DNA from 4 places in the Arthrobacter sp. ERGS1:01 genome. Region 1 is predicted to be linked to each of the others. Evidence: riboswitches for the same ligand, from Rfam matches in the RefSeq annotation. Region 1 holds a riboswitch; each other region holds the start of a gene.
What was found. Region 1 has a riboswitch for S-adenosylmethionine ahead of AL755_RS16145 (aminotransferase class V-fold PLP-dependent enzyme). Riboswitches for the same ligand answer to the same signal wherever they lie in the genome.
Positions count from the first base shown of each region.

Region 2: linked by a shared signal. The riboswitch ahead of AL755_RS20625 (DUF1737 domain-containing protein) and the one ahead of AL755_RS16145 (aminotransferase class V-fold PLP-dependent enzyme) in region 1 are both predicted to bind S-adenosylmethionine.
Region 3: linked by a shared signal. The riboswitch ahead of AL755_RS04860 (hypothetical protein) and the one ahead of AL755_RS16145 (aminotransferase class V-fold PLP-dependent enzyme) in region 1 are both predicted to bind S-adenosylmethionine.
Region 4: linked by a shared signal. The riboswitch ahead of AL755_RS06790 (bifunctional o-acetylhomoserine/o-acetylserine sulfhydrylase) and the one ahead of AL755_RS16145 (aminotransferase class V-fold PLP-dependent enzyme) in region 1 are both predicted to bind S-adenosylmethionine.

Region 1 is NZ_CP012479.1:2,690,002-2,693,840, forward strand. It holds gene rsgA (ribosome small subunit-dependent GTPase A) at 1-839, shown strand, start outside; gene hisN (histidinol-phosphatase) at 902-1,714, shown strand; SAM riboswitch class IV at 1,811-1,924, shown strand; gene AL755_RS16145 (aminotransferase class V-fold PLP-dependent enzyme) at 1,982-3,394, shown strand; gene AL755_RS16150 (class I SAM-dependent methyltransferase) at 3,499-3,839, shown strand, end outside.
Region 2 is NZ_CP012479.1:3,681,942-3,685,780, reverse strand. It holds gene AL755_RS20635 (O-succinylhomoserine sulfhydrylase) at 1-426, opposite strand, end outside; gene AL755_RS20630 (rhodanese-like domain-containing protein) at 484-876, opposite strand; gene AL755_RS20625 (DUF1737 domain-containing protein) at 873-1,145, opposite strand; SAM riboswitch class IV at 1,223-1,343, opposite strand; gene AL755_RS20620 (Pr6Pr family membrane protein) at 1,470-2,135, shown strand; gene AL755_RS20615 (aminodeoxychorismate lyase) at 2,150-3,067, opposite strand; gene AL755_RS20610 (HdeD family acid-resistance protein) at 3,122-3,736, opposite strand.
Region 3 is NZ_CP012479.1:184,326-188,164, reverse strand. It holds gene AL755_RS04865 (sodium:solute symporter) at 1-1,099, shown strand, start outside; SAM riboswitch class IV at 1,262-1,375, shown strand; gene AL755_RS04860 (hypothetical protein) at 1,390-1,692, shown strand; gene AL755_RS04855 (VIT1/CCC1 transporter family protein) at 1,798-2,889, shown strand; gene AL755_RS04850 (LOG family protein) at 2,893-3,839, opposite strand, start outside.
Region 4 is NZ_CP012479.1:656,470-660,308, forward strand. It holds gene AL755_RS06785 (Tex family protein) at 1-1,621, shown strand, start outside; SAM riboswitch class IV at 1,770-1,885, shown strand; gene AL755_RS06790 (bifunctional o-acetylhomoserine/o-acetylserine sulfhydrylase) at 1,969-3,285, shown strand; gene metX (homoserine O-acetyltransferase MetX) at 3,381-3,839, shown strand, end outside.

The DNA.
Region 1 (3,839 bases):
TGCGGGTGGAGACGCGCCGCACACTGCTGCGCCGCAGTGCCGACGACACCGATCCCATCGAGCGGGTTGTGGTGGCCAACGCCGACCAATTGGTCATCGTGGTGGCCGCCGCCAACCCCGAACCGCGCACGGGCTTCATCGACCGCGCCCTGGTGGCCGCCTATGACTCCGGGATCGCCCCGATCCTGCTGATCACCAAGGCCGACATCAAGGATCCGGCCGAGCTGCTGGCCAACTACGAACACCTGGACATGACCGTGGTCATCAGCCGCACGGCCTCCCTGGGCGCGGCCGACGCTGCGTCCGCCATCGACGCCCGCAGCAACGACGGCGACTCCGCCCTCCTGGCCGGCGGCGCCGTCGAACAGCTCCGCGAATACCTTGACGGCAAGGTCAGCGTGCTGGTGGGCCATTCCGGCGTCGGAAAGTCCACCATGGTCAACGCACTGACCGGGTCCCAGCGGGCCACCGGCGGCGTTAACGCCGTCACGGGCCGCGGCCGGCACACCTCCTCCTCGGCCCTGGCGCTGCGGCTCCAGGACGGCGAACCGCGCTCGTGGATCATCGACACTCCCGGCATCCGCTCCTTTGGCCTGGCCCACGTGGACGCCGACCGGATCCTGCAGGCCTTCCCCGACCTTCAACCGGGCACCGACGACTGCGAACGCGGCTGCAAGCACGATTCCGCGGCCGTCAACTGCGGCCTGGACCCGTGGGTGGCCGACGGCCACGCCGGCGACGCGGGCCCGGCGCGGCTGGCGTCACTGCGCCGACTTCTGGGCACCAGCGACCGCACCGAGGGCCGCGCGGAGGCCAAGGAACTCGGCACGATCGACTAGTCTGCGGCGGGGTGCTCCCGGCAATCCGCACTATTCGCCCAACTACCGATAGCGTGTTGCATATGACGACCCCACCCCAGACGTACAACGACGACCTCCGCCTGGCCCACGTCCTGGCCGACACCGTCGATTCGCTGACGATGTCCCGCTTCAAGGCCCTGGATTTGAAGATTGAGACCAAGCCGGACCTGACGCCGGTGACGGATGCGGACAAGGCCGCCGAGGAGTCGATTCGCAGCCAGCTTTCCCGGGTCCGCCCCCGGGATGCCGTGCTGGGTGAGGAGTTTGGCAGCAGCGGCCACGGCTCGCGCCGCTGGATCATCGACCCGATCGACGGCACCAAGAACTTTGTGCGCGGCGTGCCCGTCTGGGCCACCCTGATCGCCCTGGTGGATGAGGGACGCCCCGTGGTCGGCGTCGTCAGCGCCCCCGCCCTGGGCAAGCGCTGGTGGGCGGCCGAGGGCACGGGCGCCTACATGGGCAAGTCGCTGGCCGCGGCCACCCGCATCCGGGTCTCCAACGTCTCCGAACTTTCCGACGCCTCGCTCTCCTACTCCTCGCTGACGGGCTGGGCCGAGCGCGGAAACCGCGACGATTTCCTGCGCCTGACCGACGACGTGTGGCGCACCCGCGCTTATGGCGATTTTTGGTCGTACTGCATGGTGGCCGAGGGTGCCGTGGACATTGCCTGCGAGCCCGAACTGAACTTGTACGACATGGCCGCCCTGGTGCCGATCGTCACCGAGGCCGGCGGCCGCTTCACCTCGCTCGACGGCGTGGACGGCCCCTTTGGCGGCAACGCCCTGGCCACGAACTCCATCCTGCACACGGATGTGCTGCGCCGCCTGAACCCGGGCTGGGACGACCTCCTCTAGGGGATGACATGGCACGGCCGGGTTAACTCCGGCCGTGCCGTTAAGCAACGTAATAAATATGGCGGAGGCGGCGAATCGGCTAGCCTTTTTTGCATAGGTCACGAGTGCCAGCGCTAAACCCCGGTTTGCTGGCCGGCAACCCTCCTTTCGCGGCGGGGTGCCCCGGGTGACGACCTGGCCAGGCCGGAGCGGTCATGGCAAGCGCGGATTTCCCATCCGGCGCCTTCGTCGGCGCCGCACGTGAAGTCCTTCCTTTAAGGAAGCCTCATGAGTTCTGCCATTCTTGAAAAAGCCCCCGTCGCCGCCGAACCCCTGCTGCCCGTGGTGGGCAGCGAGCTGGCCGCGCCGTTGATTCACGGCGGGCACGTCCGGTACGCCAACCTTGACTATGCCGCCTCGGCGCCGGCCGTGGAGGACGTTGCCGCCCATCTCTCCGAGGTGCTCCCGTATTACGCCAGCGTCCACCGCGGCGCGGGCTTCGCCTCCCAGGTCAGCACCTCCGTCTACGAAAACGCCCGGCACATCGTGGCCGGTTTTGTGGGCGCCCGGGCCGATGACACCGTCATCTTCACCCGCAACACCACCGATTCGCTGAACCTGCTGGCCGGCTGCGTGCAGTCGCTGCTTGCCGGCAACGGCTTCACGGAAGGCGTCTCCAACGCCCACGGCGAGGTCCTGTACCTGGACATCGAACACCACGCCAACCTGCTGCCATGGCAGGGCCTGCCGCACCGCTCGGTGGTGGCCGGGCAGAGCCTTGCCTCGACGCTGTCCCGTGTGGAGACACAACTGCGGGCCGGAAACGTGGTGCTGCTGGCCGTGACCGGCGCATCCAATGTGACGGGTGAGGTTCTCCCCGTTGCCGAGCTTGCCGCCCTGGCCCATCAGTACGGCGCCCGCATCGTGGTCGACGCCGCCCAACTCGCCCCGCACCGGCGCATCGACATGGCCCGCGACGGGATCGACTTCCTGGCGTTCTCCGGCCACAAGCTCTACGCCCCGTTCGGCTCCGGCGTGCTGGTGGGCCGGCCCGACTGGCTCGACGCCGGCACCCCGCACCTGGCCGGCGGCGGCGCCGTGAAGGACGTCCGGCTGGAATCCGTGCGCTGGACCGAGGGCCCGGCCCGCCACGAGGCCGGCTCCCCCAACGTCCTGGGTGCCGCCACCCTGGCCCGGGCCGCCCAGGTGCTGGCCGGGCTCGACGCCGACGAATGGCACGCCCACGAACAGCAGTTGCGCTCCCACCTGGTGGCGGGACTGTCCGAGACCGACGGCGTCACGGTGCATCACCTGTTCAGCGACGCCGACACCTACCCTAACGCCGGCAGCATCGGCGTCGTGAACTTCTCGGTGGAGGGCTACGACGCCGGACTCGTGGCAGCCTATTTGTCGGCCGAACACGGCGTGGGCGTGCGGGACGGCAAGTTCTGCGCCCACCCCCTGCTGCGCCGCCTGGGCCTGCCGTCGGGCTCCTTGCGGGCCAGCTTTGGCGTGGGTTCCCGGCTCGAGGACGCGGACAGGCTGATCGCCGGGATCCGGACGCTCCTGGCGGACGGCCTGGGCTGGGACTACGTGGTGGACGCCGGCCGCTGGGTGCCCGCCAACGATTCGCGCAGCTACCCGGCCTGGGCGCCCAACACCCCCGGCACGGCGGGCGCCGCCCCCTGCACCACCGACTGACCGCCAGACCGTTGAGGGGGGGCATCTCCCCTCAACGGTCTGCACCCGGCCACCCGGGATAAAGTTGGAGCTGCGAAACGGCACAACCAACGGTACGGAGCATGATGGCAGGCGCGGGCGGACCGGTCTTTGACGGGGCACGACGGATTGAAATGGCTGACGCCTTCTTGGAAGGCGGCGAACACTACGAACAGGTGCGTCCGGGCTACCCGCAGGAGTCCCTCGACTGGCTCGCAAACAGCGCCGGGGCCATCCGGGACGCCGTGGATGTGGGTGCGGGAACCGGCAAGTACACGCAACTGTTGGCGGCACGCGGATGGAACGTGGCCGCCGTCGACCCGTCGGCGGACATGCTGGCACAGTTGCGCCGGAAACTTCCCGGGGTGACAGCACTGACCGGCACGGCCGAGCACCTCGGCCTGCCGGATTCCTCCGTGGACCTGGC
Region 2 (3,839 bases), 990 kb from region 1:
CAGGTCCGGGCCGTCCACGAACACGGTCTCCACGCCCCAGCGGGGGAGCAGTTCGTTCAGGATCACGAAGCAGGAGCCGAACAGCGACCGGGACGCCACCACGCGGTCCCCGGCGGCCAGCAGCGCGCCGAGGGCAGTGAAGACGGCGGACATGCCCGACGCCGTTGCGAAGCAGGCTTCGGTGCCCTCGAGCAGGCGCAGCCGCTCCTGGAACGTGGCCACCGTGGGGTTGCCATAGCGGGAGTAGACGAAGCGGTCCACCTCGCCCGTGAAGGCCTGCTCGGCGGCCTCGGCGGATTCGTAGACGAAGCCGGAGTTCAGGAACAGGGCCTCGGAGGTCTCCTGGAAGTTGCTGCGGTCCAGCCCGCCCCGGACGGCCTGGGTGTCCTCGGCCCAGCTGGCGGCGTGCTCATTAAAGTTGCTCAAGTGCTTGTGTTTCCTTAGCTTTCGCTGATGGTGGTGTGGAGGGGGCGCCGGCGGGCGTTATTTCCAGGGCAGCTTGCGGTTCTTCCAGCCGTTGACCACGCGGTCGCCGTAGGAGTCCGGGACGCCCTCAAAACCCTCAAGGACGTTGAACGCCGTGTAGCCGGCGGCCGTGGCGGCCTCGGCCGCCGCGATGGACCGGGCGCCGGAGCGGCACAGCACCACCAATGGTTTTTCGGCCGGAACGGCGGCGGCCAATTCCTCAAGGAACGCCGGGTTCGGGGCGCCGGAGGCGAGGTTCCACTGGATGAAGACCGGCTCCGTGCCCAATGCGGATACGTCCGGGACGCCGATGTGCGCCCATTCGCCCTCGGTGCGCACGTCCACCAGCACGGCGCCGTTGGCGAGTTTTTCCCAGGCGGTTTCGGGGGCGAGGTCCCCGGCGTAGCTCACGCGATTCCCTCGCCGTCGAACTCAAGATCGGCATCCAGCGCGTCCACGGCGTCGGCGACGGCGGCGTCGGAGGTGGCCACGGCTGCCGGGAGGATCACGGCCTGCGCGCAGATCACCGAGGTGCCGTTGAACGTGACGGCCGGGTTGCCGTGCAGCACATAGCCCTCGGCGAGGGCGGCGGAGATCCGTTCACAAAAGGAGCGGTCGTCGGGGCCGGTGATGAGCCGGTAGGCCAGGGGGAATCTTCTGCGGACATGTGTACTCCTCAAGTGCAGGCGGACGGCCCTGCAAGCGGGTGCTCGTTCCGTGCCCTCCGCAGCCAACACGGAGGGAGCAAAAGAGGCGCATGTCTCGCTTGCAAGCCGCGGCCGCTGGTCGCCGGGTTTGCCGAGTAGTCACCTGAGGCACCCCGCCGAAAAGAGGGTTGCCGTCCAGCAAGTCAGGGCTTGGCGCTGGAACTCGTTACTCACTTGAAAAATAACACATCCCCAGCGCCCGGCGGGCAACCATGACGGAGAATGTGGCGCAACATGACAGGCTGCATTTACATTTCAAATACGCATTTCGGGTACTCGCAATGGCAGGATGTTGCCATGACAACACGCCGCACCCTTGCCGCCCTGCGATTCCTGCTCGGTGCCGTCACCCTGATCGCCATGGGCACCCAGCTAAGCATCCACATTTCAAATGGTTTCCCGGTGGTGAACTTCTTCAGCTACTTCACGAACCTGGGGAATTTGCTGGCCGCCGTAGTGCTCATGGTGGAGGCCGTGCTGATCTGGCGCGGGAAGGAACTGGGCCCGCTGTGGCAGGTGCTGCGCTGCGTGTCGGTGGTCTGCATGGCCCTGGTGGGGATCGTCTTCAGCGCCCTGCTGCGCAACGTCGACCTCGGCTCGCTGCTGCCGTGGATCAACACGTGGATGCACTACGTGATGCCCATTGCCGTGGTGCTGGACTGGCTGGTCCAGTCCCCGCGCCTGAGGATCCCGCTGAGCCGGCTCGGCGTCGCCGTGGTCTTCCCCCTGGCGTACCTTGCCTACTCGCTGATCCGCGGCGCGGCCATCAACTGGTACGCGTACCCGTTCCTGAACCCGGCCAACGGCGGCTACGGCTCAGTCGCGGTGACCTGCGTGCTCATTGCGGTCGCGTTCATTGCCACCAGCACGGTGCTGATCCTGCTCGGCAACAAGCTCCACCCCCTGGTGCCGCCCGTGACACCCGCCCACTCCGCGCAGCGCCGGAGCGCGGCCGTCTCGTAGCGGGCCTTCGACGCCTAGTGGGTTTGGGCCAGCAGGGCCGCCAGCTCGGCGGTCAGGGCGGCCCTGACACCGGCCGTGCCGATTTCGGCGCCGTCGATCGTAGTGACGGGCGCCAGCAGCCGGATGCTCGAAATAAGCCATACGGCGTCGGCGTCGAGCAGATCCGCCGGCAGCAGCGGTCCGTAGCCCAGCTCCCAGCCGGCGTCCCTGGCTGCGGCAAACAACGCGCCCTGCGTGGTGCCGGGCAGGATCCCGCTGTCCAGGTTCGGCGTGATGAGGCGCTTGACGGGCGTGCCGTCGTCGTCCTTGATGTGCGCCAACAGGACTGACGACGTCGGCCCCTCCAGCACGTGGCCGTCGCTGCTGGTGAAGATGACGTCGTCGGCGCCCTGCTCGTGGGCGTGCCGGAGGGCGGCCATGTTGACGGCGTAGGAGAGCGTCTTGGCGCCCAGCAGGAGCCACGGCGCCCGGGCGGCGACGGTGCTGTCGTAGCCGCGGTCCAGCAGGATCACATCAAGGCCCTTGGCGCGTTGCTCGGCCAGCAGCGCCGGCACGGGCGACGCCTGCACCCACGCGGTGGGGGAGTTGGCACCCTCGGGACCGCGCGTGACGATCAGTTTCAAGATGACGTTGGTGTTGCCGTGCTCGTCCGGTTGCTGCGGCGAGGCGGTTTCAAAGGTGGCCACGGCCGTCGCGATGGCGCGGAGCCAGGCGTCGTCCGCGGGGAGGTCCAGGCTCATGGTGCGCGCGGAGGTGGCGAGCCGGTCAAGGTGCGCCTGGACCTTGCGGGGTGCGCCGTTGACGGCCAGCAGGGATTCAAAGATGCCGTCGCCGCGGGTGACGCCCTGATCGGTGGCCAACAGCACGGGGGCGTCGGCGTCGGCGATGCGCCCATCCGGGCGCGCGGGATCAATAAACACCAAAACAGTCATGCCTTAGAGCTTAGTCCCCACCCGCACCCCCAACCTTGTGCCTCCCCAAGCGCATCAGCCCAGCTGGGTCAGCACGCCGCGGCCAAAGGTGAAGGCGCGCACAAGGCCCAGCAGGCCCAGCACGATCAGCAGGATGGCCGTCATGGTCAGCAGCCACAGGGCCGACCACACCGGGACGGCCAGGATCACGACGCCGGCAATGACGCTGATGGCGCCGAACAGGATGGCCCAGGTGCGGGAAGAGCCTTTGCCGGATTCCACCATGGCCAAAACGCCTTCAATAATCCAGCCAATTCCGATGATGATGACGGTAAAGATGAGCAGCGCCTCGCCGGTGGCCGCGGAATTCTTGATGGCCACAATTCCGGCAATCATCAGGAAAACGCCAAACAAAATGTCGAGGATTCGCAATCCGGCGCTCAAACCGCTGCTAAAGATTCCCAGGCAAAGTTTCACGGCTCCCGTGATGAGGAAGTTCAGTCCCAGGAATACGGCCACTACGGCAAGGGTCTTGGACGGCCACAACAGCAGTACCACGCCCAGGATCAGGGCCACCGCGCCGCTGGCGGCAAAGGCGATCCGCAGCCAGGAGATCGCGGACTTGGTCAGTTTCACCGGGTCCAGCGCAAAAACGTCGAGTGTCGGGCCGGCAGGTTGTGTTGTACTCATGGTTTTCAGTCCCCAAATGGTGCGGTGAATATCGTTAAATCACAGACTATCCGTTGCCCGCCCGGCCCGGAATGTATTTGTGTTTCAAATGTGCACCAGTAAA
Region 3 (3,839 bases), 1.5 Mb from region 1:
CTGGGAGCGCTGGCTGGCCATCGCGGTGGGCGGCGCCATTGTGCTGGTCTACTCCACGATTGGCGGCATGTGGTCCATCACCCTGGCCGACCAGGTCCAGTTCATCATCAAGACCGTGGGCATCTTCTTCCTCATGCTCCCCTTCACCTTCAACGCCGCCGGCGGCTTGGACGGCATCAAGTCCCGCCTCGACGCGAGCTTCTTCCAGTGGGACGGGATCGGCGTCAGCACCATCGTGACGTTCTTCGTGGTCTACACGCTGGGCATCCTGATCGGCCAGGACATCTGGCAGCGCGTCTTCACCGCCAAGAACCCCACGGTGGCCCGCTGGGGCGGCTCCACGGCCGGCATCTACTGCATCCTGTACGGTGTGGCCGGCGCCCTGATCGGCCTCGCCGCCCGCGTGGCACTGCCGCACATTGACGTTGCCTCACTCGGCAAGGACGCCGTCTACGCCGAGGTGGCCACCAACATCCTGCCCATCGGCATCGGCGGCCTGGTCATGGCCGCCGCCGTGGCCGCCATGATGTCCACCGCCTCCGGCGCCTTGATCGCCGCCGCCACCGTGGCCCGCGCCGACGTGGTCCCGTTCGTGGCCAGCTGGTTCGGCAAGAAGATCGACAACTCCGACTCCTCCAACCCCGAGCACGACATCAAGGGCAACCGCATGTACGTGCTGGGCCTGGGCCTGCTGGTGGTGCTGATTTCCATCCTCGCCTCCGACGTCGTGTTTGCCCTGACCGTGGCCTACGACATCCTGGTGGGCGGCCTGCTCGTGGCCATCATCGGCGGCCTTGTCTGGAAGCGCGGCACGGGACTGGGCGCTGCCTGGTCCATGGCCGCCGGTTGCGCGGTCACCCTGGGCCTGCTGGTCCTCTACGGCACCGGCGTGCTGCACAGCCTCGACCCGTTCAACGACGGCATCTACGCCAACGAACCCATCTACTTCGGCCTGGCCGCCTCCCTGGTGGTCTACGTAGTAGTGTCGCTGCTGAGCCCGCCCACCCCGGCCCACATCCGCAAGGGCTGGGACGACCGCCTGGCCGCTGCGGCCACGGACTCCAACGCCGACGACATCAAGTCAGTCGTCAACGGCTAACCAGGCACACGCCCCCGTGCGGTGGAGCCACATTTTTGGGCCCACAGCCGCGAGGGGCCCGCTGCGAGCTTGCGAGCAGTGGGAGCGGCTGGGGCGGTGGTTTGCGTAATTTATTACGCAAACCACCGCCCACGCGCTTTAAGGCAGTAGCCTTGTGAGCAGCTTCAAGAGATGCGGCGCCAAGCTCCGACTGGCCGCACGCCAACCCCATGTTCGCAGGGTGGCTCGGATGAGGAAGTGACCAGCGGTGACTGGATCCGCGGGTAAGAGCACTCCCAAAGGCCTTGATGATGACTGTCCTTTCCGTTAACCGCACCCGCCGCACCTCCCCCGCGCCCGCCGCAGCAGCCCCTGCCGCACCCGGCATTCCCGTGCTGCCCGCCGTGGACGCCAACCTTGGCACGGTCGCCTTCCACACCCCTGCCGGGCACCACGCCTACTGGTCCGCCGAGCCCGCCCAGCTCCTCGACGCCCTCGCGCAGGCCGTGCGCCCGGCCCGTTGGATCCCGGAAATCGGCACCCTGGTGGTCACCGTGGCGCAGACCGGAGTCCGCTCCGGCCGGGGCCTCGGCTTCAAACTCCAGCGGTTCTAAGCGACCGCGAAAATGCGGTGCGCCGAAACTTTTTCCCAAGGAGTACCGGCCGAAAAACCGCGCCGATTCGCGCTACAGTGAGGGCTGACTTGAGGAGATCCCATCATGCCCGAGCGTGTACCCACCCCCGCTGAAATCAAGCGGTGGCGACAATATTTGGCCGATGAACGGGCCGAAGCGTCCGTCTACCGTGATCTTGCCCAACGCCGCGACGGCGAGGAAAAAGCCATCCTGCTGGCCCTGGCCCAGGCCGAAGGCCGGCACGAACAGCACTGGCTGAACCTGCTCGGCGAACATGCCGACCATGCCGTGCACCCTTCGGCCCGCAACCGGCTGTTGGGCCTGCTGGCCCGCCGCTTCGGCTCCGTCTTTGTGCTGGCCCTGGCGCAGCGCTCCGAATCCCGCTCCCCCTACGCGTCCGACGTCGACGCCACCGATGCGATGGCCGCCGACGAGGCGATCCATGAGGAAGTGGTCCGCGGGCTTGCCACGCGCGGGCGCAACCGGCTCTCCGGTTCGTTCCGGGCCGCCGTCTTTGGCGCCAACGACGGCCTGGTCAGCAACCTGTCCCTGGTGATGGGTATGGCGGCCACCGGCGTGGGCAGCCAGGTGGTCCTGTTCAGCGGCATCGCCGGGCTCCTGGCCGGGGCGTTGTCCATGGGTGCCGGGGAGTTTGTTTCCGTCCGGTCCCAGCGCGAACTGCTCGACGCCTCCCTCCCCACCCAGGTCACGCTGTCCGCGGCACCGTCCTTGGACCTCGAGAACAACGAACTGGTGCTGGTCTACCTGGCCCGCGGCATGTCCCGTGAAACGGCCGAGCACCGGGCAGCCGAACGCATGGGCCAGTTCACCTGCGACTGCGACCCCAGCCTGTCCCTGCAGCCGGACAAGTTCGAGGAAGCCGACGACCACGAAACCCTGGGCACCGCCTGGGGTGCGGCAAGCTCCAGCTTCTGCTTCTTCGCCTCCGGCGCCATCATCCCCATCCTGCCGTTCCTGTTCGGCATGACGGGCATCGGCGCCCTGGCATTGTCCTGCGCCCTGGTGGGCCTGACGCTCATGGGCACGGGCGCCGTCGTCGGCCTGCTCTCCGGGGCATCACCGCTGTGGCGTGGCCTGCGCCAGCTGGGCATCGGCATGGGTGCAGCCGCGGCCACCTACGTGCTGGGCCTGCTGTTCGGATCGGTCATCGGCTAGCAGCTACTGCAACAGGGTGGGCCGGGAGGCGAGCACCGCGCACGCCTCGTCGACGGTTTCGACGACGTGCACATTCGCCGCCATGGCCCGGCCCCGCCCCAGCGCCGCCAACAGCGGTTGCACGGGCAATTCCTGCTCCCAATGCGTCCTGCCCACCAGGATCATCGGGGTGACGGCGCCGTCGGCCGCGTAATAGTTCTCGCAGGCGTCCTGGAAGATCTCCTGCACCGTGCCGGCCGCGCCGGGCAGGAAGATGATCCCGCCATTGGAGCGTGCCAGCAGGACCGCCTCCCGGATGGAGTTCGCAAAGTACTTGGCGATGTGGGTGGCGAACACATTGGGCGGTTCGTGGCCGTAGAACCAGGTGGGGATGCCGATGCTCGGCGCACCCGACGGATACCCGGCCAGGACCGCCTGCGCCGCACGGGCCCATTCGGTGATCGAGGGCCGGAAACCGGGCACGGCACCCAGGGTGGCCAGCGCGCCGTCCAGGGCGTCGTCGTCGTACGTGGACAGATACGCGCCCAGATTGGCGGCCTCCATGGCGCCGGGGCCGCCGCCCGTGGCCACCATGAACCCCTGGCGGGCCAACGAACGGCCCAAGCGGGCGGCCTGGGCATACTCGGCACTTCCGCGGGCGGCCACATGCCCGCCCATCACGCCCACCACGGGAGTCCCCGCGGCCGCGCAGCCGTCAAGGACGTCGTCAAGGGCGTCGGAAATCGCGTGATCGTGCATGGCCGTGGCAAGCGTGGCGTTCAAGGCACGGCCAGAGCCTGCCTGCATGGTCCACTGGTAGATCCTGGCGTCCGGGACGGCCTCATACTCGGTGCCGCTGATGCCCGCGTACAGTTCCGCCCCGGTATAGAGGCGTCCCCGGTAGGCGTTGAACGGGATGTGCGGCAGCGTGGGGAAGATCAACGCCCCGCGGGAGCGCAGCAGTTCCTCGA
Region 4 (3,839 bases), 2.0 Mb from region 1:
CCGGTCTGCCGACACCTGGCTCATGACCGGTGCCCGGCTGGCCTGGCGCACCCGCATCCTGACCCGGCTGTCCGTGGACCTGCGCGTGCGCCTGTTCCAGGCCGCCGAGGAGGAATCCGTGCGCGTCTTTGCCGCCAACCTGCGCGACGTGCTGCTGGCAGCACCCGCCGGAAACCGGGCCACACTGGGCCTTGACCCGGGCCTGCGCACGGGCGTGAAGGTGGCCGTGGTGGACGGTACCGGACAGGTCACCGCCACCGACACCATCTACCCGCACGCCCCCGCCCGCCGCTGGAATGAATCCCTGGCCACGCTCGTGGAACTGGCCCGCAGGCACAAGGTGGAGCTCGTGGCCATCGGCAACGGCACGGCCAGCCGGGAGACCGACAAACTGGCCGCCGAACTCCTGGCCGAGCTCAAGCGCCTCGATCCGTCCGTGCCGGTGGCCAAGTTGGTGGTCTCCGAGGCGGGCGCCTCCGTCTACTCGGCGTCGGCGCTTGCCGGTGCCGAACTGCCCGGCATGGACGTTTCGCTGCGCGGCGCCGTCTCCATTGCCCGCCGCCTCCAGGACCCGCTCGCAGAACTCGTCAAGATCGATCCGAAGTCGATCGGCGTGGGCCAGTACCAGCACGACCTCACCCCGGCCAAGCTGGAACGCTCCCTTGACGCCGTCGTCGAGGACTGCGTGAACGCCGTGGGCGTGGACCTGAACACTGCGTCGCCGGCGCTGCTGGCCAGGGTGGCCGGCGTCGGGCCGTTGCTGAGCGAAAACATCGTGGCGCACCGCAACGAACACGGCCCGTTCGGCAAGCGCCGCGAACTGCTCAAGGTGGCCCGACTGGGTCCCAAGGCGTACGAGCAATGCGCCGGCTTCCTGCGCATCACCGGGGGAGCGGAGCCGCTGGATGCCTCCAGTGTCCACCCCGAGGCGTACGGGGTGGCCCGGAAGATCCTCGCCGCCGCGGGGGCCGCGCCGGCCGAAATCTCCGGCGGCGTGGGCGCCGTGGCCGGCCTGAACCCGGCCGACTTCGTGGACGGCTCATTCGGCCTGCCCACCGTCAAGGACATCGTGGCCGAGCTGCAAAAGCCCGGCCGGGACCCGCGCCCCCGCTTCGAAACGGCGTCATTCACCGACGGCATCGAGAAAATCACCGACCTGCGCCCCGGCATGATCCTGGAGGGCACCGTCTCCAACGTGGCCGCCTTTGGCGCGTTCGTGGACATCGGCGTGCACCAGGACGGTCTGGTCCACGTCTCAGCCATGAGCAACAACTTCGTCTCCGACCCGCACTCCGTGGTCAAGTCCGGCCAGGTGGTGCGCGTGAAGGTCCTGGAGGTGGAGCCCGAGCGCAAGCGCATCTCCCTCACCCTGCGCCTGGATGACGAGGCCGCAAGCCCCGGGAACGACGCCGGCTCCCGAGCCCCGGGACGCAAGCCGGGGAAGCCCGTGGAGGAGCCGCGCGAAGGCCGGCGACCCGGACAAGACCGGTCTCGACAAGACCGGTCTCGACAAGCCCGACCGGCAGGCGGACAGTCGCGAACTCCGCAGGCGGCACCCGCACCGGCCAACACGGCCATGGCCGAGGCGCTGCGCCGCGCGGGACTGGGAAAGAAGGGCTAGGCGTCTATCGAGGGGGAAATGGCGCATCTTCGGCTGGAAGTTCGACATTTTCCCCTCTTGGACTGCATTTTCAAGCACTTCTTCGGCAGAAGTCATAAAGCCGTCACAATCTTGCACGGGCGGCGGGGTATCTCCCACACTGGAAACAGGTCATGAGTGTCAGCGACAAGCCCCGGCTCGCTGACCGGCAACCCTCCACCGCGGTGGGGTGCCCCGGGTGAAGACCTGGCACTGGGCCGTCCGGCCGCAGTGCAAGCGCGGGCCGCAGCGACAGCAGGCCCACCCGTCGATGACCGACGCATGGTGGGCCTTGTCATTGCCGGCCTCTAGTGTGAAGGAATCTTCCCATGAACAATGCCTGGTCCTTTGAAACCCGCCAGATCCATGTAGGCCAGGAGCCCGATGCCGCCACCGGTGCGCGGGCCCTGCCGATCTACCAGACCTCATCCTTCGTGTTCCCGTCGGCCGAAAGCGCCGCCGCACGCTTCGCCCTGGCCGAGCTGGAACCCATCTACACCCGCATCGGCAACCCCACGCAGGACGCCGTGGAACAGCGGATCGCCAGCCTCGAAGGCGGTGTGGCCGCCCTGCTGCTGTCCTCCGGCCAGGCCGCCACCACGTTCGCCATCCTGAACCTGGCCCAGGCCGGGGACCACATCGTCTCCAGCCCCAGCATCTACGGCGGCACCTACAACCTGCTGGCGCACAGCCTCAAGCGTCTGGGCATCGAGGTCACGTTCGTCGCCGACCCCGACAACCTGGACGAATGGCGCGCCGCCGTCCGCCCCAACACCAAGGCATTCTTCGGCGAAGTGGTCTCCAACCCGCGCCAGGACGTGCTGGACCTGGAAAACATCAGCGCGATCGCCCACGAGGCCGGCGTGCCGCTGCTCGTGGACAACACCCTGGCCACCCCGTACCTGATCCGCCCGCTGGAATGGGGCGCGGACATCGTCATCCACTCCGCCACCAAGTACCTGGGCGGCCACGGCAGCGCGATTGCCGGCGTGATCGTCGACGGCGGCAAGTTCGACTTCGCGGCCGATCCGGAGAAGTTCCCCGGCTTCAACACCCCCGACGTGACTTACAACGGCCTGGTCTACGCCCGTGACCTTGGCGTCGGCAGCGCGCTGGGCGCCAACCTCGCCTACATCCTCAAGGCCCGCGTTCAGCTCCTGCGTGACCTCGGCTCCGCCGTCGCCCCCTTCAACGCGTTCCTGATCGCCCAGGGCATCGAGACGCTGAGCCTGCGCGTGGACCGCCACGTCAGCAACGCCGTCGCCGTCGCCACCTGGCTGGAGGAAAACGAGAACGTCGAGGCCGTGGCCTACGCCGGGATCCCGTCCAGCCCGTGGTTTGAGCGCGGCCGCAAGTACGGCCCCAAGGGCACCGGCGCCGTCATCGCCTTCGACATCAAGGGCGGTGCCGAGGCCGGCAAGCGCTTCGTGGACGGCCTGGAACTGCACTCGCACGTTGCCAACATCGGCGACGTCCGCTCGCTGGTGATCCACCCGGCATCCACCACGCACGCCCAGCTGTCCCCGGAGGAGCAGCTCGCAGCAGGTGTCCGCCCGGGCCTGGTGCGCCTGTCCGTGGGCCTCGAAGGCATCGAGGACATCCTGGCCGACCTCGAAGCCGGGTTCCGCGCAGCAAAATCGGCGTGACCCCCGTGGGCCTGACAGCAGCGGAGCGGGACGTGTTTTCCCCAGACATTGAAACAGGCGGCCCCGAACCGGTAGGTGAGGAATTCTCGGCCGCCGTGGGCCAGGGTGGCGGCGTGCTGCGCTCGGTAGGCATCGGCGCGCTGCCACTGGAAGCCGGGGGGGTGCTGCCCCAGGTCACCATGGCCTTTGAATGCTGGGGCACCCTGAACGCGGCCGGCAACAACGCCGTGCTCATCCAGCACGCACTCACCGGAAGCACCCACGTCAGTCGCGGGGACTCCGAGGAGGACGGCTGGTGGGAAGGCCTGGTGGGCCCGGGCTCGGTCATCGACACCGAAAAGTACTTCGTGGTGGCCGCCAACATGCTTGGCGGCTGCTACGGCACCACCGGTCCGTCCAGCATTGCCGACGACGGCGCCCCCTACGGCTCCCGGTTCCCGTTCGTGACCATCCGTGACTCCGTCCAGGCGGAGGCCCGGCTGGCCGAGCGGCTGGGCATCAGCAAGTGGCATGCCGTCGTTGGCGGTTCCATGGGCGGCGCCAGGGCACTGGAG